3 regions of the Pararhodobacter zhoushanensis genome follow, and region 3 is predicted to be linked to each of the others. Evidence: riboswitches for the same ligand, from Rfam matches in the RefSeq annotation. Region 3 holds a riboswitch; each other region holds the start of a gene.
What was found. A riboswitch is a leader RNA that binds a small molecule or an ion and turns the genes downstream of it on or off. The one in region 3 is predicted to bind cobalamin.
Positions count from the first base shown of each region.

Region 1 (6,681 bases), 2.6 Mb from region 3:
CCAGCCGCTGCGCCAGCAAAGGGCGGTGCGCGTGGTGCTTGAGCGAGGCCGCGATCAGCAGCGGCACCGTGGCGCGCAGGTCCAGCCCCTCGGCCAGCAGCGCTGCCGCGTTCAGATCCGCCAGCAACGCGGCGCGCTGGGCGCGGACCAGTTCGGCAAGGATCGCCTGTTTGTCGGGGTAGTACTGGTACAGCGAGCCGATAGAGACGCCCGCCCGCTCGGCGATGCGATTCGTGGTCAGGGACTCGGGCCCCGCGCTTTCCAGAATGCGAGCCGTGGCTTCAAGGATCGCGGCGCAGGTGGCTTGCGCGCGGTGTTGGCGAGGGGATTTTCGCGGGGTTGGGGCGGTCATGGGATGCGAGTTGGAAAGCTGAAAGATTGCTCACATTCTGCCTTTCATCCGATGAGAGGACAAGCTGATGACCCTGACGTTCTTCCTTCTGCTCCGCGCCCGTCCCGAATGGCTGGCCCTTCCCCGCGATCAGCGCAATGCGCTGGGGGCCGAGGTGCTGGCGGCAACTGGCCTCGCCGGGCTTGGCCCGGTGCGGTTCTTCGATGCCGAGGCGTTCGGCACCCAGTGCTCGGATGTCTTGATGGTCGAGACCGCCGATCTGCCCGGCTGGTCCCGCGCCATCGACCGGCTGCGCGATTCGGCGCTGCTCAGCGTGCCCTATTTCGAGCTGGTCGCGATCGTGCCCGCCCTTGAAGACGGTTTTCGCCGCTATGCCCCCGAGGCCGCGTGATGGTTTTCGCGGGAAAGGTCGTGTTGCTGACCGGCGCGTCGCGCGGGATCGGGCGGGCGATGGCCGCGCAATTGGCCGAGGCCGGTGCGCAGGTGCTGGCAGTGGCGCGCCAGCCGGTGCCGGGGTTTGACAGCTTTGCTGTCGATCTGGCCGAGCCGGGCGCGGCCGAAGCGGTGGCCGCGTGGGTGGCGCGTTCGCATCCCGACTGCTCGGTCCTGATCAACAACGCCGCCGTGATGGAGCACACCCGCTACACCACCACCGACCCCGCCCATGCCGCCGCGATCCGGCGCGAGGTGGCGATCAATCTGACCGCGCCCATCAGCCTGTGTGTGGCGATGCTGCCGCATCTGCCGCCGGGTGCGGTGATCTGCAACGTCACCTCGGGGCTGGCGATCCAGCCGACAGCTGAGGCTGCGACCTATTGCGCCACCAAGGCCGGTTTGCGCGCCTTCACCAAGGCGCTGCGCTATCAGTTGGACGATGCGCGGCGCGGCATTCAAGTGAGCGAGGCGATCATGACGCTGGTCGACACCACGCTGTCGCTTGGCGATCCCTTGCGAAAACTCTCGCCCGAGGCGGCGGCGCGCGCGGTTCTGGCGGGGATCGCGGCAGGCAAGCGCGAGATCTGGGTCGAGCGCACGAAACTGCTGCGGGTGGTCAACCGGGTCTCGCCGGGCATGGCCGCGCGGATCTTGCGATAGGCGGGGTCAGCGGTGCAGCAGGTAGATGTCCATGATCCACCCGTGCTGTGCCCTGAGTGCGGCGCGGGTGTCGAGGATCTGCTGCGCGACCTCGGCCAGCGGCCCGTGGATCAGCGCCTCATGCGGCATGCCCAGATAGGCACCCCACCAGATCGTCACCCCCTGCGGGTCCAGCGTTGAGAACGCCCCGCCCGCATCCAGCATCACCGCCACGGCATCCGCGTCCGCCGGCCAGCCCGCGTCGCGCAGCCGTCGCCCGGTGGTGATCACCACCGGCGCGCCGAGGTCGTTGAGCGGGATGGCATGCGCCGCCGTCAGCACCGAGAGCGAGGTCACGCCCGGCACCACGCGCGGCGTGATCCCCAGCCGGGCCGCGATGCGCAGGGTGGAATCGTAAAGGGACGGATCGCCCCAGACCAGCAGCGCCACGCGCCCGCCACCCGGCAGATGCGCGTCGATCGTGGCTTTCCAGCAGGCGGCGATGGCGTCATGCCAGTCGTTGACCGCATCGAGATAGGCGGTCTTGGCGTCGCGCAGCGGCAGGTCGAACTCGACCACGCGCGACAGGTCGCTCAGGTGGGTCGCGCAGATCTGGCGGCGCAGGTCCGCCAGATCGCTTTTCTCATCGCCCTTGCGGGGCAGAAGGATCAGATCGGCTTGCGACATCGCCCGGATCGCCGCCAAAGTGACGTGATCAGGGTTGCCGGTGCCGATGCCGATCAGATCCAGCGCGATCATGCTGCCGCGCCACGGTCCCATTGCCGCCCGGCCAGCCAGCCCAGCACAACCCAGACCGCCAGACCAACGCCCAGCACGCGCGACGAGAAGATCGCGCCGACTTCGGTCGGGGCATAGCCGTAATAGGCATCCAGCAGCGGCGCGCCGATGACATGCGGCAGGGCCAGCAACACGATCCCGGCCACGACGGTCAGGATGCTGCGCCCGTAAGCCAGCAAGGCCAGCCCGCCGCCGGTGGCGACAACCGTGCTCCACCACCAGATCTGGCGCGCGGTCAGATCCGCAGCAGCGCTGCCCGGCAGCTCGGGGGCCAGCCCCATGCCCGGCGCCATCTGGAACGCGACAAACCCGGCCAGACCCCAGAGCGCCCCTTCGGTCGCGGTGATCTTGCGGCCGAACTGCGACGCGATGGCGAAACCAGCGGTCAGCAGCATGCCGTAGGCGACATAGAGCAGCACCGTGAAGCCCACCGTCAGCGCATTGCGCTGCAGCACGCTCGGCTCATCGCCATGCTCGTGGCTGCCGTGATCATGCTGGTCGGCGGCGGCATGATCCTCGGTGGCGTGATCGGCAGGCGTCTGGAAATGCACCAGCTCGCCGGTTTCATATTGTTCGCCCAGCAGGATATAGCTTTGGACAAACGCGAAATGCAGCACGGCTGCAAGCAGCCCCGCCGCAATACCGGCGATCAACGCGCCGGTCATCATTTTTTGAAACATTGTTGGCGGCGCTGTTCAGTGGCAGGGGAAGCCGGTGGCGTGACGCATGTCATGCGCCGCGTCATGCAGGGTCGCCGATTGCGCGTGGCCCACGGCCAGCAGCACAGTCAGACCGATCACCGCCATGCCAAGGATCGGGGCCAGCAGCGATTGGGTCTTGGTTTGGGTCGTCGTGGTCATGTTTGCTCTCCTTGCCGTCCCTCCGACGGCGATTTCCAGTTCTCGCGTGTCGGGCCGGTCTCCTGGCTCGCGGGTCGCTGCGGACTGCCGCCTTCCCGTCCCGGATGGAACAGTGGCATGATGGCAGCCAGCTCGTCGCTGACAGTCGCGGGGGCGGCCGGGGCATTTCACCCCGTTCCCGTTTCAGCCCCAAGGCGGGGCACCTGACGCGTTCACAATTGCCGGAAGAGGCCCTCGCGGTCAAGGCGGATCGCGGCACTGCGGCAGCCGTTCGCGACGTTTGGGGGATTGGTGTCGCTATCCGGGGATGCGGGCCAGCGCCTTGAAGCGCAGAGCGCCCAGCGGGCGGGCATCGGCGAACTGCCCGTCGGGGGACCGGGCGTAGAGCTGGGCGAAGCGGGTGAGGTCATCGAGGTCTGCCTCGGTCAGATCGCCGAACAGATAGGCCGTCTTGCCGGGCGCGCGAAATGCCACCGAGGACGGGCGCGTGCAGCCCGAGAGGCACTCGACCGTGGTCACCTCGGCGGCGACGCCTGCCGCGTCCAGCGCCTGTGCCAGCCTTGGCGCAAAGCCCCCGCGCCCCAAAGCGCAGGTGTGGCACAGGGTGACCTTCATTCCGACAGCGGCCCGTACAGGATCAACCCCGGCGCACGCGCGTCGGCCTGCTCGAGCACCGCCGCCAGCCCGGCCACGGTCGAGCGGGTCAGGCGCTGGTCGGGGTGGCTGACATTTTCCGCCAGCAGGGCAGGGGTGTCGCCGGGCAGGCCTGCCGCCAGAAGCATCCCGGCCAGCCTCGCGAAGGTGCGCTTGGGCATGAAGACCACGGTGGTCGCCTGCGGATCGGCCAGCGCAGCAAGGTTGAGCCCCTCGGGCAGCCCCCCGGTCACATCATGCCCGGTCACATACTGCACCCGCCGCGCCTCCAGCCGCCGGGTCAGCGGGATGCCCGCCGCTGCCGCCGCCGCCGAGGCCGAGGTGATGCCGGGAATGATCTCGAACCCGATCCCCGCCGCCCGCAGCGCGGTGATCTCTTCCTCAAGCCGCCCGAAAATCCCCGGATCGCCCGATTTCAGCCGCACCACCCGCGCGCCGCCTTGCGCGTAATCGACCAACAATCGGCTGACATGGTCCTGCTTGGGCGAGGGGCGGCCCGCCCGCTTGCCCACCGCGACCAGTTCGGCCGCCGGGTTCGCCAGCTCCAGAATCGCCCCTGCAGACAGGTCATCAAACAAGATCGCCTCGGCGGCTTTTATCCGGTTCACCGCCTTCACGGTCAACAACTCAGGATCGCCCGGCCCCGACCCGACAAAGGACACGAACCCGCTCATCCCCGCCCTTTCATCTTGCTGACAATACGCATCTTTTTCTTACACCCCGTCCTGCGCGATCAGGTGAAAGAAGGTCCCCGTCACCCGCCCGCGCCGCGATCCCGTCTCCGGCACCGCCGCGCCCTCGGCATCGGTAACGGCGGCAAGCGGCGCATCCGGTTGCTCCAGAATCGTCGAGTAATGGAACTCGTGCCCCCGCAGAACCGCCCCCGCCGCGAACCCCGGCATATCCGCCGTCAGCACCGCGCGGCGATAACCCAGATGCATCTTGCGCGTCTCATAGCTGGTGACCAGCCCCAACAGCCCGGCCATCCGGTGCCGCGTGCCCGCCTTGTCCACCAACCCCTCACCCAGCGCCATATACCCCCCGCATTCGCCATGCACGGGGCGGGTTTCGGCATGCGCGCGCAGGGCAGTGCGGAACCGCTCAGCGCCAGCCAACACGCCGGCGTGCAGCTCAGGATAGCCACCCGGCAGCCAGACCAGATCCGCGCTGCTGTCGGGGGCCTCATCCGCCAGCGGCGAGAACGGCAGGATCTCGGCCCCCGCGCGCCGCCAACCCTCGACCTGATGCGGATAGGCAAAGGAAAACGCTGCATCCTGCGCCAGCGCGATCCGCTGCGCCGGCGGCGCAAGGCGCAACCCCGTAGGGTGGGATTTCATCCCACCTGCCGCCCCACCTGCCGCCGCCGCCCGGATCGCGCCCAGATCGACATTCTCGCGCAGGAACGCGGCATAATCCGCAATCGCGCGGTCCAAATCGGGGTGTTCCACCGCCTGCACCAGCCCCAGATGCCGCTCAGGCAGTTTCAGATCGCCGCGCCGGGGCAAGACGCCCAGCACCGTGATGCCTGCCGCTTCCATCCCCAGCCGCGCCAGCCGCTCGTGCCGGGGCGAGGCAACCCTGTTCAGGATCACCCCCGCAAAGGGCAGATCGGGCGCATAATTCGCAAATCCCAGCGCCGTCGCCGCCGCGCTCTGCGCCTGCCCCGACACGTCGATCACCAGCACCACCGGCCAGCCCATCCGCCGCGCCGTCTCGGCGCTGGACCCGTGCCCCGTCGCCCCGGCAAAGGCCACGCCGTCGTAAAGCCCCATCGAGCCTTCAGCGACAACGATATCCGCCCCCGCCGCCTCGGCCGCGATGGCGTCGAACAGCCCCGGCCCCATCGACCACGTATCCAGATTGAACGACGCCCGCCCGCAAGCCGCGCGGTGGAACGCAGGATCGATGTAGTCAGGGCCGGATTTGAACGGCTGCACGCTCAGCCCGTCCTCGGTGAGCGCGCGCAGCAGGCCCAGCATGACCGTGGTCTTGCCGGTGCCCGAGGCGGGGGCCGAGATCATCAGTCCCGGCACGCTCATTCCTTGCTGTCCGCATAGACCGAATCGGCGCTTTGCGGGCGGAAACGGCGGTCGTATTCGCTCGCATAAAGGCTGCTTTCCGCAAAGCCTTCCCCAGCCAGCGCCGGGCCCACCAAGATCAACGCCGTACGTTCCATCGACCCCGCCACCAGCGCCTCGATGGTTTCCAACGTCCCGCGCAGGATGCGTTGTTCCGGCCAGCTGGCCCGCCAGACCACCGCCACCGGACAGTCCGCGCCATAGCCCGGCGTCAGATCGGCCACCGTCTGTGCAAGGTTATGGATCGAGAGGTGAATGGCCAGCGTCGCGCCGGTTGCGGCGAAGTTGGTCAGCGTCTCGCCCTCGGGCATGGCGCTGGCGCGGCCCGGCGTGCGGGTCAGCACCAGCGATTGCGCGATGCCGGGCAGGGTCAGTTCGGTGCCCAGTGCCGCCGCGGCGGCGGCGAAGGACGGCACCCCCGGCGTCACGGTAAACGGAATGCCCAGCGCCTTGAGCCGCCTGAGCTGTTCGCCCATCGCCGACCAGACCGACAGATCACCGGAATGCAGGCGCACCACGTCCAGCCCCTCGGCATGCGCCGCGCTGATCTCGTCCATGATCTGATCCAGCGACAAGGGCGCGGTATTCACGATCCGCGCGCCCGCCGGGCAGTGGCTCAGGATCGCCTCAGGCACCAGCGAGCCCGCATACAGGCACACCGGACTGGCCGCGATGATATCGCGGCCGCGCAGGGTGAGCAGATCGGGCGCGCCCGGTCCGGCGCCGACGAAGTGAACGGTCATGGGTTTGGTCCTTTCGCGATGGCGCAGGTTGCCAGCCGGTCGGCAGAGATCACGCGGGCGGTCAGCAGATACGCCCCCGGCCCGGCGGCGGCAAGCGCGCAGGCCTCGGCGACGCTGCCGGT
Region 1 covers NZ_JAPDFL010000001.1:801,001-807,681, forward strand. Annotated here, with positions in the region: gene OKW52_RS04000 (TetR/AcrR family transcriptional regulator) at 1-352, opposite strand, end outside; gene OKW52_RS04005 (darcynin family protein) at 420-743, shown strand; gene OKW52_RS04010 (SDR family NAD(P)-dependent oxidoreductase) at 743-1,447, shown strand; gene cobF (precorrin-6A synthase (deacetylating)) at 1,454-2,185, opposite strand; gene OKW52_RS04020 (CbtA family protein) at 2,182-2,904, opposite strand; gene OKW52_RS04025 (CbtB domain-containing protein) at 2,920-3,084, opposite strand; cobalamin riboswitch at 3,120-3,306, opposite strand; gene OKW52_RS04030 (DUF1636 domain-containing protein) at 3,382-3,699, opposite strand; gene cobA (uroporphyrinogen-III C-methyltransferase) at 3,696-4,412, opposite strand; gene OKW52_RS04040 (cobyrinate a,c-diamide synthase) at 4,452-5,777, opposite strand; gene cobM (precorrin-4 C(11)-methyltransferase) at 5,774-6,559, opposite strand; gene OKW52_RS04050 (cobalamin biosynthesis protein) at 6,556-6,681, opposite strand, start outside.
Region 1: it holds a riboswitch for cobalamin, as region 3 does, so the genes downstream of both, OKW52_RS04025 (CbtB domain-containing protein) here and OKW52_RS16910 (TonB-dependent receptor plug domain-containing protein) in region 3, are expected to answer to the same signal.

Region 2 (6,681 bases), 2.6 Mb from region 3:
CCAGCGCGAGGCGGTAATCGAAGAGGGACCACTCGATGCGGGCGGTTTCCAGCGCGCGGGGATCGGCGGCGTCGATGGCGTAGCCCTGCGCACTCAGGTCTTGCAGGATCGCGCGGGTGCTTTCCAGCGCGTCGAGGCCGACGGCATGCGCCATCTGCCAGCCCTTGCCCGGATAGGTGCTGAGCACCAGCGCGGGGCGGCGATGGTGCGGCGCGGTCTGGCCCAGCGCGATCCAGCCGGTGACACGCGCCACCAGTGCCGCGATGCGCGGGGCCTCGGCGCGGTGCTGGACGCGGGCGAATTGCAGATCGGGGTCAGGGTCGGTCGCGTCCTTGAAGCTGACGACGCTGCCGAACAGCCGCCCGTCCACCTCGGGCAGAACCACATGCATGGCCAGATCGGCGGGCGACAAGCCGCGCTCGCCACTCTCCCAACCCTGACGCGGGTTGGTGGCCAGCGCGACCTGAAACACCGGCACCCCGGCGGCCTCAAGTGGTGTGCCGCCCTCACCCTGCGCGCTGAAGGCGGTGGCGTTGATCACCGCGACCGGGGCCAGCGCCTTGACCCAGCGCGCCAGCCAGCCGCGCGCTTGCGGGGCTTTGAGGGAAGGCGCGAACAGGCCGATCACGTCATAGCCCTGCGCCTCGAACGCCTGCGCGATGGCTTCCAGCGGCTCGGTATCGGCGGCGGTCAGATAGGCGCGGTAGAAGGTAAGGACGATCCGCGGGCGGGTGCCGAAGGACAGCGCGGCGGGGCAGTGCAGACCCTGCGCGGTCCAGCCGCCAACCTCGGGCAGCGCCCGGACGCCGCGCACGGGCGGCGCATAGAGACCACATGCCAGCGCGAATTGTTGCAGGGCCGCTTGCGCGGCCACCGCGCCGCCCTGATCGCACAGATGCTGCAACCGGCGCAGAGTGGACACCGGCAGCGTGCTGATCTCATCCAGACGCGGATCGGGGCGACCATCGGCGGGCAACACGGCCAGCGCGATGCCGTGGCGCGAGGCCAGCGCCTGCACCTGCTGCAACCCATAGGACCAATAGGGCACCCCACCGATCAGCCGGATCAGGATGCCTTTGGCCCCCTGCAAAGTGCTGTCGACATAGGTATCGACCGAGAGCGGATGCTTGAGCGCCGCCAGATTGGCCAGCCGCAGCGAGGGCAGGTTTCCACCCGCGCGCCGCCACCCCGCCGCGAAAGCGCCAAGGTCAGAGTCCGAGAACGACAGCACCACAAGATCACCGGGCGTCTGGCCCAGATCCTGCGGCGTGGCGCTTTCCTCCAGCCCGTGACTTTCGCGGAAGATGACGTGCATCGCGGTGTCAGACCCCCAGCGCGGCCTTGATGGCAGCGGCGTCGATGCGGTCATGTTCGGCGATGACCACCAGCTGCGTGACGCGCGGCTCACCGGCTTTCCACGGGCGGTCGAACTGGTGACGCACCCGCGCCCCCACCGCCTGCACCAGCGCGCGCATCGGCTTGCCAGCGACGGCAACGTAGCCTTTGACGCGCAGGATATCGAGATCGCGGGCCATCGCCTCGATCTTCACGGCCAGCGCGGGCAGATCGGCAATCTCGCCCATCTCGACCACAACCGTGTCGAAATCATCATGCTCGTGGTCGTCATGGCCATCGTGATGCGAGGGGCGGGCGGCCAGATCATCCTCGGCGGCGGCATTGAGGCCCAGAATGACGCGGGCATCGACGATGCCCTCGGTCACCTCGACCACCGGCAGCGGGCGCGGGGCCTCGGCGGCGATCACCGCGCGGGCTTTGGCGACGCCCTCGGGACCGGCCAGATCGGCCTTGGTCAGCAAGATGACATCGGCGCAGGAGATCTGATCCTCGAACACCTCGCTCAAGGGCGTTTCATGGTCGATGCTGTCGTCGGCGGCGCGCTGGGCCTCGACCGCGGCCAGATCGGGGGCGAAACGACCCGCGGCAACAGCCTCGGCATCGGCCAGCGCGATCACGCCATCGACGGTGATGCGCGAGCGGATCGCGGGCCAGTCGAAGGCCTTGAGCAGGGGCTTGGGCAGAGCCAGACCCGAGGTTTCGATCAGGATGTGATCGGGCGGCGGGGTCATGGCCAGCAAGGCCTCGACCGTGGGCACGAAATCATCGGCGACGGTGCAGCAGATGCAGCCATTCGACAGCTCGACGATGTTCTCCGCCGGACAATCGGGGATCGCGCAGGATTTCAGGATCTCGCCATCAACGCCCAAAGTGCCGAACTCATTGACCACCACGGCCAGACGCAGACCGCCCGCGTTGCGGATCAGATGCGAAATCAGCGTGGTCTTGCCTGACCCGAGAAAGCCGGTGATGACGGTGACGGGGGTTTTGTTCAGCGTGGACATTCAGGCCTCCAGAGGGGGAATTCGGGCAATGCAGTTCTTGCGGAAATGCTCGGGGCGTTCGCGCCAGGGCACCAGCCCATCGGCGCTGGCGTGGTATTTGGCGGCACCCTCGGCGACGGTGTCGGCCTGCTCGGGCGCGAGATTGCCGTAGATATAGGTCCACCGACCGGGCGCGCGCAGGGCGACGGTGCAGCCGCGCGAGCAGTTGGACAGACACTCGGTCTGGCGCAGGGTGATGCCCTCGGGCAACTGACCCGCCAGGGCATCGGCCAGTTGCTGGCCGGGGCGGGGCGCATCGGGGTTCATCCCCTCACGCTTGCAGGTCACGCAGACCAAAAGTTCGACCGTCTCGGCCATCATGCTCCTTTGCGGGGTATGCGGGGGCGGCAGGCCGAACCCGTCGCCAGAACACCCCGTCCGGCTGGTATCGTCACGGCTGGCAGGTCTCCCGGCTTGCGAAGTTCGGGGATCTGGCCCCCGGCGGCGGCCCGCCTTCCCGGCGCAAAGGCCAGTGGCATTGGGCAACCTCTTCGGTCACGGTCGCGGGGGCGGCTGCGCTTTGGGGTTGACCCCCGGACGCATTCCCTTTTCACCTGTCAGATGACAGGCACCAGCCCGCTGGACATGCGCTGCGGGGACAAACGAGTCAAGCAAGGAAGCGACCGGATGAACAGCGAGGGCGACGGCGAGGCCGATAAACACAAGGCGAAGATGCAAAAGATCAAGGCGGCGCGCGACCGGATGAATGAAGACCGGCAGGGCGAGAAGGGCCTGATCATCGTCCATACGGGACCGGGCAAGGGGAAATCTTCGTCCGGGTTCGGCATGATCCTGCGCTCTATCGCGCATGGGATGCCCTGCGCGGTGGTGCAGTTCATCAAGGGCGCCTGGGATACCGGTGAGCGGCGGCTGCTGACCGAGCATTTCGGCGGGTTGTGCCAGTTTTATGCGATGGGCGAGGGCTTCACCTGGGAAACGCAGGACAAGGCCCGAGACATCGCGGCGGCCCAGCGCGGGTGGGAGAAAGCGAAAGAGCTGATCCGCGACCCTTCGGTGCAGATGGTGCTGCTGGACGAGATCAACATCGCGCTGCGGTATGAGTATCTGGATCTGGCCGAGGTTGTGGCGTTTCTGCGCGATGAGAAGCCCTTCATGACCCATGTGGTGCTGACCGGGCGCAACGCGAAACCCGAGTTGATCGAGATCGCCGATCTGGTGACGGAAATGGCGGTGGTCAAACACCCGTTCCGCGCCGGGATCAAGGCGCAGGCGGGCGTTGAATTCTGAAGTTTTTCGCCCTGTGGGCGACCGGGCAAGGGGGCGTCGCCCCCTCTTGGCCTGACGGCCAATTCACCCCCCAGGATATTTAGGGCATAAAGTTGCAGGGTTAACGGATCGTTAAGGCCCAACTTTATGCGTCAAATATCCACGGGGGTTTCCAAAGGGGAGCGTGCTCCCCCTTTGGCGAGGGGGTTCGGGGGCGAGCAGCCCCCCGGTCGCCCGGCGTGTCACCAGGGTTCCGGCTGGTGAGAATAGCTGATGTAGAGCGGATGCTTGGGATGCCCCGCAAGGCTGAGGCCGAGGTGCCAGAGCGGCTTGCCGGTCCCGCGCAGCAGCGCCTCCACCTGCGCGCCGCGCGCCAGATGGGCGCCGTGGGTGCCCCAGGCGCAGACGACTGTATCCGCCCAGGCGGCGCTTTCGGCGATGGCTGCGTCATTGCCCGGGCCGACCGGATCGTCCTGCGCCCGCATCACCTTCGGGTCCGTCGCGCGGTAGGCGAAGATGTTGCACACCCGGAACGCACCAAAGCCCAGCGCGCGCGCGCGGCGCTCGCAGCGCTCGACGGTGGGGTCATTCTGCACCTCGGTCGCGGTGGAAGGGTTGAGCATCACAAAGAGCACACGCCGCCCCTCTGGCGCCCAAGTCCGGGTCAGGGTGTAGCGGAATTTCTCGCAGGGCGAGTAGACGGCGGTTGAGGGCGCATCGCCCTTGGTATGCGTGCGGGTGATCATGCGACGTTCATAGCGCAGCCCGGCGCCGGGCCGCCAGTCCCCGCTGAAAGGGGTTTCGGTTGCGCCGCCGCGCGGCTAAGTTCGCCGCCTGTTCCCCGATGAAAGGCCCGCCTCCGTGACCCTTCCCGCCGACTTGCGCATTCCCCGTCAGATCGCCACTGAGATTGGCGCCCGCCCCGAGCAGGTCTCGGCCGCCGTGGCGCTGCTGGATGAGGGCGCGACGGTGCCTTTCGTGGCGCGCTATCGCAAGGAGGCCACTGGCGGGCTGGACGACACGCAGCTGCGCAATCTGGCGGAACGGCTGTCCTATCTGCGCGAGATGGAGGCGCGGCGGGCGGTGATTTTTGAGTCGATCAGCACGCAGGGCAAGATGACCGACGCGCTGGCCAGGGCGATCACCGGGGCCGAAACGAAATCGGTGCTCGAAGACCTCTACCTGCCGTTCAAGCCCAAGCGCCGCACCAAGGCGATGATCGCGCGTGAGAACGGGCTGGAGCCTTTGGCCGAGGCGATTCTTGCCGACCGCGTCGCTGACCCTGAGGTCTTGGCGGCGGGGTATCTGTCCGAGGCTGTGGCCGATCCCAAGGCCGCACTTGAGGGCGCGCGCGAGATCATTGCCGAGGGGCTGGTCGAGGATGCCGCGCTGAAAGCCCAGTTGCGGGCCTACATGGCGCAGGCGGCGTTTCTGTCGTCCGAGGTCTTGCCGGGCAAGGAAAACGAGGGCGCGAAGTTCTCGGATTATTTCGCGCACTCCGAGCTGCTCTCAGGCGTGCCCAGCCACCGCGCGCTGGCGATGTTCCGGGGGCGCAATGAGGGGTTCCTCGCGCTCGATCTGAAGGTCGAGCCGGAAGCCACGCCCGGCGAGTCGCGGGCCGAGCAGATGGTGAAAACCGCGCTCAACATCGGCCGGGCGGGCAAGGGTGACGTCTGGCTGGACAAGCTGGCCGGCTGGGTCTGGCGCATCAAGCTGAAGCTGTCCCTGACCATCGACCTGATGACCGACCTGCGCGAAAAATCCGAAACCGAGGCAATCCGCGTCTTTGCGCGCAACCTCAAGGATTTGCTGCTGGCCGCTCCTGCCGGAGCCAAGGCCACGATGGGGCTGGATCCGGGCATCCGTACCGGGGTCAAGGTGGCCGTGGTCGACGCAACCGGCAAGGTACTGGACCATGCCACGGTCTATCCCTTCCAGCCGCGTCTGGATGTGCAGGGGACACTGGCCGTGCTGGGGGCGCTGATCCGCAAGCACAACGTCGGGCTGATCGCCATCGGCAACGGCACCGCCAGCCGCGAAACCGATGCGCTGGCGGCGGAACTGTTGACGAAACTGCCCAGCCCGCGCCCGGTCAAGGTGGTGGTGTCTGAGGCGGGGGCTTCGGTCTACTCCGCCTCTGAACTGGCGGCGCGCGAATTCCCCGATCTGGATGTGTCGATCCGTGGGGCCGTGTCGATTGCCCGCCGTTTGCAGGATCCGCTGGCCGAGTTGGTAAAGATCGAGCCCAAGGCGATCGGCGTCGGCCAGTATCAGCACGACGTGAACCAGTCGGCGCTGGGCAAGGCGCTGGATGGCGTGGTCGAAGATGCGGTGAACGCAGTCGGGGTTGAGCTGAACACGGCCTCGGCGCCGCTGCTGGCGCGCGTCTCAGGACTGGGGCCGGGGCTGGCCGAGGCTGTTGTGGCGCACCGGGACGCGAACGGGCCCTTTGCCAAGCGGCGCGATCTGCTCAAGGTGGCGCGGCTGGGGCCGAAGGCCTTCGAGCAGGCGGCGGGATTCCTGCGCATTCAGGGTGGGGCAGAGCCGCTCGATGCCTCGTCCGTGCACCCGGAAGCCTATGATTTGGCGCGCAGAATCGTCAAATCGGTGGGCAAGGATGTGGCCACGCTGATGAAAGACCCTGCGCCGCTGCGGCGGCTTGAGCCGCGCGATTTTACCGATGAGAAATTCGGCCTGCCGACGGTCAAGGACATCCTGTCCGAGCTGGAAAAGCCCGGCCGTGACCCGCGCCCTGAGTTCAAGACGGCCACCTTCGCCGAGGGTGTCAACGAGATCCGCGATCTGAAACCGGGGATGCGGCTGGAGGGCACGGTGACCAACGTCGCGGCCTTCGGTGCCTTCGTTGATGTGGGCGTGCATCAGGACGGGTTGGTGCATGTCAGCCAGCTGGCTGACCGCTTTGTCAAAGACCCGCATGAGGTGGTCAAGGCGGGCGGCGTCGTCAGCGTGCGGGTGGTCGAGGTCGACGTGGCGCGCAAGCGCATCGGCCTGACCATGCGCAAGGACAACGCGGGGGCCGAGGACCGCCCCGCGC
Region 2 covers NZ_JAPDFL010000001.1:815,044-821,724, forward strand. Annotated here, with positions in the region: gene cobN (cobaltochelatase subunit CobN) at 1-1,315, opposite strand, end outside; gene cobW (cobalamin biosynthesis protein CobW) at 1,323-2,360, opposite strand; gene OKW52_RS04095 (DUF1636 domain-containing protein) at 2,361-2,717, opposite strand; cobalamin riboswitch at 2,782-2,990, opposite strand; gene cobO (cob(I)yrinic acid a,c-diamide adenosyltransferase) at 3,027-3,647, shown strand; gene OKW52_RS04105 (DUF1643 domain-containing protein) at 3,869-4,372, opposite strand; gene OKW52_RS04110 (Tex family protein) at 4,488-6,681, shown strand, end outside.
Region 2: it holds a riboswitch for cobalamin, as region 3 does, so the genes downstream of both, OKW52_RS04095 (DUF1636 domain-containing protein) here and OKW52_RS16910 (TonB-dependent receptor plug domain-containing protein) in region 3, are expected to answer to the same signal.

Region 3 (6,681 bases):
AGCATCAGCAGGATGACGAGGATCACAAGGGCAGGGGTCAGCAGTCTGTTCATGGTGCCGTCCCGTCGATCAGCCGGGCAATCGCGCCCAGAACATACGGCGTACCGCAGACCCAGTCCCGGTCATTCGCGGTGACGCCCGTAGCGTAGGCGCGGCTGTGGCGCAGGGCCGGATGGTGAAGCAGCGCGCGCGCCTCGGACCAGCCTTCGGGGCTGTGGCCCGGCTGGCCAAGGATCAGCCGGTCCGGATCGGCGATCAGCAGGGATTCGAGGGCAACCATGCCCCCCCACGCGAGGCCCAGCTCGTCAGCGAGATTGCGCAGCCCGGCGGCGCGCAGGATGTCACCGGACAGGGTTTCTGACCCGCCGGTCCAGCCCCGCGCGGAATAGAGCACCGCGCGCGGTCCCTCGGCCCCGGCGCGGACCTGCGCGGCATGGGTGGCGAGCAGCGCACGGTCCTGGCGGAAACGGGCGATGACCGCTTGGGCTTCGGCGTCGCGCCCCAGCGCGGCCCCCATCTGTGCCAGCGAGGCTTCGACGTCATCAAGGCTGTTCTCAGGCTCGAACCGGATCACAGGCACGCCGAGGCGCTGCAGCATCGCGACGGTTGCGACCGTCGAATACCGCCCGGCCAGCACGAGGTCCGGCTGCAGCAGGTAGACCTCTTCGGCCAGCCCATGATTGGCGGGCAGGGCGCGCGCGGCCTCTTGCAGCGGGGCAACGACACCGTCCTGCGCCAGATAGCTGACCGAAACCAGCTGCCCCGGCGCCGCCAGCATCAGGGCCAGCTGGTCGGTGCACAGGTTCATCGACACCACCCGGCGCGGCGCCTCCGGGGGCTGCGCCCCTGCCGGAACGGCAAGGGCCAACACCAGAGCCAACGCCTCAGAAACGCGCCTGAAGACCGACATAAGCGGCGCGCCCCCGTCCTGCGTAACCCCAGACATCCATCACCTCGGCGTCGAACAGGTTCGACACCCGTCCGACCAGCGTCATGCGCGTGCTCAGATCATACTGCGCGGCGACATCGACGGTGGTGTAGGCGGGCAGCTCGACCGTGGCATTTGCGCCCCAGAACTGCGTGTCCCAATTGCCGCGCACATGGCGCAGGTCGGCGCTCAGCCTGCCGCGCCCCTGCGCAAAGCCCCAGCTCGCCCCGAGGGCCAGCTCGTGCTGCGGGCGGCGGATCTCGACGCTGCCATCGGGGTTTTCGGCCTGAAGATAGGTGTAGGCCGCGCGCAGCGACAGCGTGTCCGACACCTGCGTGCGCGCGCTGATCTCGGCCCCGTGACGCAGGCTGTCGCCGGTCTGGTTGATGTAGCTGAAGCTGCCCGGTCCCGTCGAGACGGCGGTGATCTCATCGGTCAGAGCCTCGCGGAACACCGTCACATCCAGTGTGCCGGTGTCGCCCAAGGGCATCTCCAGCCCCAGATCGATCGAGCGGTTGCGTTCGGGCGCAAGGTTGGGGTTGCCGACATAGCCAAAGGCATTGGCGTAAAGCTCGAAATAGCTGGGGTTCACCACCCCGGTGCCCGCCGAGCCATGCAACCGCCAGCCGCCGCCGAAATCATAGGCCGCCGCAAGCGTCCAGGTTCTGGCATCCGCGAACACGCTGTTGTCGTCATGGCGTGCCCCGGCCTGCACCGACCAGCCGCCGATCTCGCCGCGATATTCCAGCGCGTAAGAGGTGCTGGTCCGGTCATAGAGCGGGTTCGAGCTGCTCGAATCGCGCTCCCATTCGACCATCGCGTTGAGCAGATGCGCCGAGGTCTCGACCGGCGCGCCATCCAGCCCGAAGCTCAGCCGGTAATGCGCGGCATCGCTGCGCGTATCCGTGGGGGCCGCGCCATTGTTGGCCTGACTGTTCTGCGTCGTGGCCAGCGACACCCGGTGCGTCAGCCGACCGCCGAGCGTGGTATAGGTCAATCCCAGACCCGCCGTCATCTCGTCGCGGTCGCTGTACTGGGTGGGATCATCGACGACATAGCCGTCGGCATCGGTCGCCGCCCAGTTGGTCGAGTCAAAGTCATAATGCTCGCGCGAGCGGCGCAAGGTGACATCCAGCACCAGCGTGTCGCTCAGCGTGTAATCGGCTGACAGGATCGCCGTCGAGCGGCGGATGCCGTCCCGTTCGCCGCCATCGCCGGAATTGTCGTAGCCCTGATCGTCGAGATGCGACAACGCCAGCGACACGCCGCCCCGCGTACCGCGCCAGCCAAAGAACCCGCTTGCCCGATGCGCCGCGCCGGTCTCGATCTGGATGTCACGGGTCAGGCCGGGTGTGGCGCGGCGGGTGACGATGTTGATCACCCCCGCCGAGGCATTCGAGCCATAGACCACCGATTGCGGGCCGCGCAGCACCTCGATGCGCTCGATCATCGCGGTTTCCAGACCGCTGAGGATGTATTCCCCGTCACCGCCCGCCGCCTCGATCCCGTCGATCAGGATCAGCGTGTGATTGGCCTCGCCGCCGCGGATACGCACTTGCGTGAAGCTGTCGCCCGAGCCGTTGACCGCCACCCCGGGCAGAGCGCGCAGGGCTTCTTGCACGGTGGTCAGGCCGCGCTCTTCGATCTCGTCGCCGGTGACGACGGTGACGGCGCGGCCAAGATTGGCCTGCTCGATGGGGGTCAGCCCGCCGCTGAGGATCAGCGTGCCAAGATCGTAATACTCTTGCGCCATGGCAGGCTGGGTGGACAGGCCAAGGGCCAACAGGGAAACGGAAGACAGAATTCGGCGCATGATACCCCCGAACGGATGCGCAGGCGCCAGCGAAGGGCGCCGTCAGGTCAACAATGTGCGGGGTTTACAAGACCGCCGCGGGTGAATGTCACCGCGACGGCATAGCCGTTGCCCTGGCGCCCTCCGCGCCCGGAACAGGGTGTGTACCGGCAGGTCTCCTGACTCACGGGTCAACGCTTGGTCGGGCCTTCCCGGAGCGACGCGCTCCAGTGGCATATCCGACCGCACTCACCGCTCACAGTTGCGGGGGCAGCCCCGGAATCGCCCCCTTGTCGGCGGCTTACCGGGTTCCCTTCTTGCGTCCCGCACACAGCTGCACGGGAACCGGAACACCTTTTGGGTAGCACCCGTCATGGCTGAGGGTCAAGGGCAGTTCGGGCCCTGCGACACTCTCGCTCGGGCCACCGGGCAGAGGCTTTTCTGTCTTCCCGAAAAAAGTTTACGCGCGCTGCATCCAAACAGGCCCCGGCGCGAGTCTTGGAAGTACAGCACCGTGGATCGTCCATGGTGCAGGCAACCCAAGGAGCCACCCGATGACCAAGCTGACCACTGCGCTGGCCGCAACCGCCCTCGCCACGACTGCCTCGATTGCCTCGGCCCAATCGGGCATGACCGCCGTTGCGCTGTCGGGCGACAACATGCTGCACATGATTGATGTCAGCACCGCCACCGTGACCGCCTCGATGCCGGTCGAGGGCGTCGACCGCCTGCTGGGCATCGACCTGCGCCCGGCCACCGGCCAGCTGATCGGCGTGACCGCTGATTTCGAGGTCGTCGAGATCGACCCGGCCACCGGCGCGGCCACGGTGATTTCCACCATGAACACCCCGCTGCCGATCGAAGACGGTGCCGCTGTCATCGTCGACTTCAACCCGATGGCCGACAAGCTGCGCTTCATGTCGGGCGTCACCAACCACCGCGTCGACGTCGATACCGGTGCTGTGACGGTTGACGGCAGCCTCGCCTATGTCGAGGCCGACATGCATGCCGGCGAAGCCCCGGCGATTGTGGCGGCTGCCTATATCAACTCGTATGGCCGCCCGGAATCGACGGCAATGTATGACATCGACGCCACCATCGTCGCGCTGATCCGTCAGGTTTCGCCCAACGACGGCACGCTGGCGGCGGTTGGTCTTCTGGGCATCGACGCGACCGACGCCTACGCGTTTGACATCGCCACCGACGCCGAAGGCACCAACACCGGCTGGCTGGTCGCGGGTTCGACGCTGTATACCGTGTCGCTGGAAACCGGCGCTGTGGGGGACAACTGGGCGCTGACCGGCGCTGACGGCGTGACCGTGCGCGACATCACCTTCATGACCGCGATGTAAGCGGTTCCCGGCCCGGAGGCGTGAGGATGACGGTGGCCCGCACCTGCGAGACCAGCCAGCATTTGACAGCCTCCGGGCCAATCACTTACCTTGCCCCTGCAGACGCCGATGTGCCCTGCCGCAAGGGGACGTTCGACACTGTGACAGACCATGCCAGCTTGCTTCAGGCCTGTGCCTCGGGCGACCGATCCGCGCTGAAAACCCTGCTCGATGCCGAAGGGGGGCGGATGCTGGGCGTTGCCCGCCGTATGCTGCGCAGACAGGATCTGGCCGAGGATGCGACGCAGGAAAGCTTTGTGCTGATCTGGCGGCGCGCGGGCCAGTACGATCCCGAGCGCGGTTCGGCAAAGGCCTGGATTTACACGATTTTGCGCAACCGCTGCCTGACCTTGCTGCGCAATGCGGGCCGCGAAGAGCTGCTGGACCCGGCCGCGCTTGAGACCGCCTCGGACAGCGCGACGCTGGAAACCGCCTATCACCGGCTGGATCTGACCAACGATCTGCGCCAATGCCTTGAAACACTTGAGCCCGATAAAAGAATGGCCATCCTGTCCTCGTATGTGCTGGGCTACAGCCACGGCGAAATCGCCGGACGGATGGGGGCACCGCTGGGCTCGGTCAAGGCCTGGGTCCGGCGCGGGTTGCTGAAACTGCGGGAGTGCCTGTCATGAGCGAGCGCCCTCTCGACGAACGCATCGACGAACTGGTTGTGGGACTGGCCGATGAGGCCGAGACGGCGGCACTTGAGGCGCTGTGCGCGCGCGATCCCGCCGTGGCGGCGCAGGTCGAGCGCGCCCGGCTGCGCTATGGTGCGCTCGATGACACCGCCGACACGCTGGAGATCCCGGCAACGCTGTGGACCCGTATCGACACGGCGCTGGATGCACCGGTCGAGGCTGCTGTTCGCGTGCGCGACAATGTGGTCGATCTGTCCGCCGTCCGCCTTCAGGCCACGCGCTGGCGGGCGACAGCCCTGAGCGGCGTGGCCGCCGCGCTGCTGCTGGCCGTGATGCTGGGCTGGGTGCTGATGGCCACGCCTCAGCCCTCGGTCATCGCCGTGCTGCTCGACGCGGCTGGCGCACCCGTGGCGCTGGTTGAGGGCAGTGTCGACAACACCACGCGGGTTACATTGCTGGAACGCGCGCAGGTGCCCGACGACCGGGTGATGCAGGTCTGGACCAAGCCTGACGATGACGGCCCGCCGGTCTCGCTGGGTCTTCTTGCCGAAGGCAACTCGCGCACGCTGTCGCTGCCCGGCTTCCCGCCGCCGCATGCCAACCAGCTTTACGAGATCACCTACGAGCCGCTGGGCGGCTCCCCGACCAACCTGCCGACGGGGCCGATCCACGGCGTCGGACAGGCGCAGGCGCCGGTGTACTGACAGCAGGGTTATGTGCTGCTGTCGGGGGGCAGGCTGAGTTCGATGTGAGGCCCAAGGAGCGCGGCGCGCGCTCTGATCCGGTTCGCGGTTGTGGCGTGTCTTGCGTTGCGGCGCAGCCTTGTGGCATGTGCACGGCGCACGGGAGAAGCCGATGAACCCTCACACACAGGCGGACCTGCCACGCTTCGACGCCGGGCTGCGCTTTGTCGCGCTGGATGTCGAGACGGCGTGCAGCGACCCGGCCAGCATTTGTCAGATCGGTATTGCCTGCGTCGGGTTGGATAACTCCATTCGCACCTGGACGACCTATGTGAACCCTCAGGTCGCCTTTTCGCCGTTCAATACTCAGCTGCACGGTATCGGGCCTGCGCATGTGCGGCATGCGCCGGGATTTGCCGAGACGGTGGCACTGCTTGAGCCCTTGCTAGCGGGCCAGCCGGTCATCCAGCACAGCAGTTTCGACCGCCGCGCGATCCATGGTGCCTGCGCCGCGATTGGTCGCGTGGTGCCGCCGTGGCAATGGGGCGACAGTGTGCGCATCGCGCGGATGGGCTGGCCCGAGTTCAAGGGGAATGGCGGGCACGGGCTGGCGCATCTCAAGCAGCGTCTGGGCCTCAGCTTTCGCCACCATGACGCGGGCGAGGATGCGCGGGCGGCGGCGGAAGTCGTGCTGCTGGCAGAAGAGCGCACAGGTCTGGGGTTCGACGCGCTGTTGGGCTGGGTGCGCACGGCGCGCTGAGCGCGGCTGTTCACCGCGCTGCGTGGTCCGCTTCGTCTCGGTGATCCGCCGCTCTGTCGGCACCCGTCTGCCGAGCGGCCCGCCAAAGCGCCGTACCGGGATTGCCCCCAGCGGTCAAATCCGCTTTCTTGCCGACACCAGACTGGCCCTTCGCCGGTCCGTCAGCAGGAGTTGTCATGCAGTATCGTCCTCTTGGGGCCTCGGGCCTATCCGTCGCGCCGGTGGTTCTGGGCGGCAACGTGTTCGGCTGGTCGGCGGATGAAAGCGCCAGTTTCGCCGTGCTCGACGCCGCGACCGACGCCGGGCTGAACGCCATCGACACGGCGGATGTCTATTCGCGCTGGGTGCCCGGCCATGCGGGCGGCGAGAGCGAGACGATGATCGGCCGCTGGCTCAAGGCGCGGCCCGGTGCGCGTGAAAAGATCGTGCTGATCACCAAGGTCGGCATGGATATGGGGACCGATCCGGCGGGCGAACCCGCCGTGGGTC
Region 3 covers NZ_JAPDFL010000001.1:3,398,924-3,405,604, reverse strand. Annotated here, with positions in the region: gene OKW52_RS16920 (FecCD family ABC transporter permease) at 1-53, opposite strand, end outside; gene OKW52_RS16915 (ABC transporter substrate-binding protein) at 50-808, opposite strand; gene OKW52_RS16910 (TonB-dependent receptor plug domain-containing protein) at 885-2,741, opposite strand; cobalamin riboswitch at 2,873-3,085, opposite strand; gene OKW52_RS16905 (DUF4394 domain-containing protein) at 3,275-4,072, shown strand; gene OKW52_RS16900 (sigma-70 family RNA polymerase sigma factor) at 4,300-4,743, shown strand; gene OKW52_RS16895 (anti-sigma factor) at 4,740-5,453, shown strand; gene OKW52_RS16890 (3'-5' exonuclease) at 5,605-6,192, shown strand; gene OKW52_RS16885 (aldo/keto reductase) at 6,369-6,681, shown strand, end outside.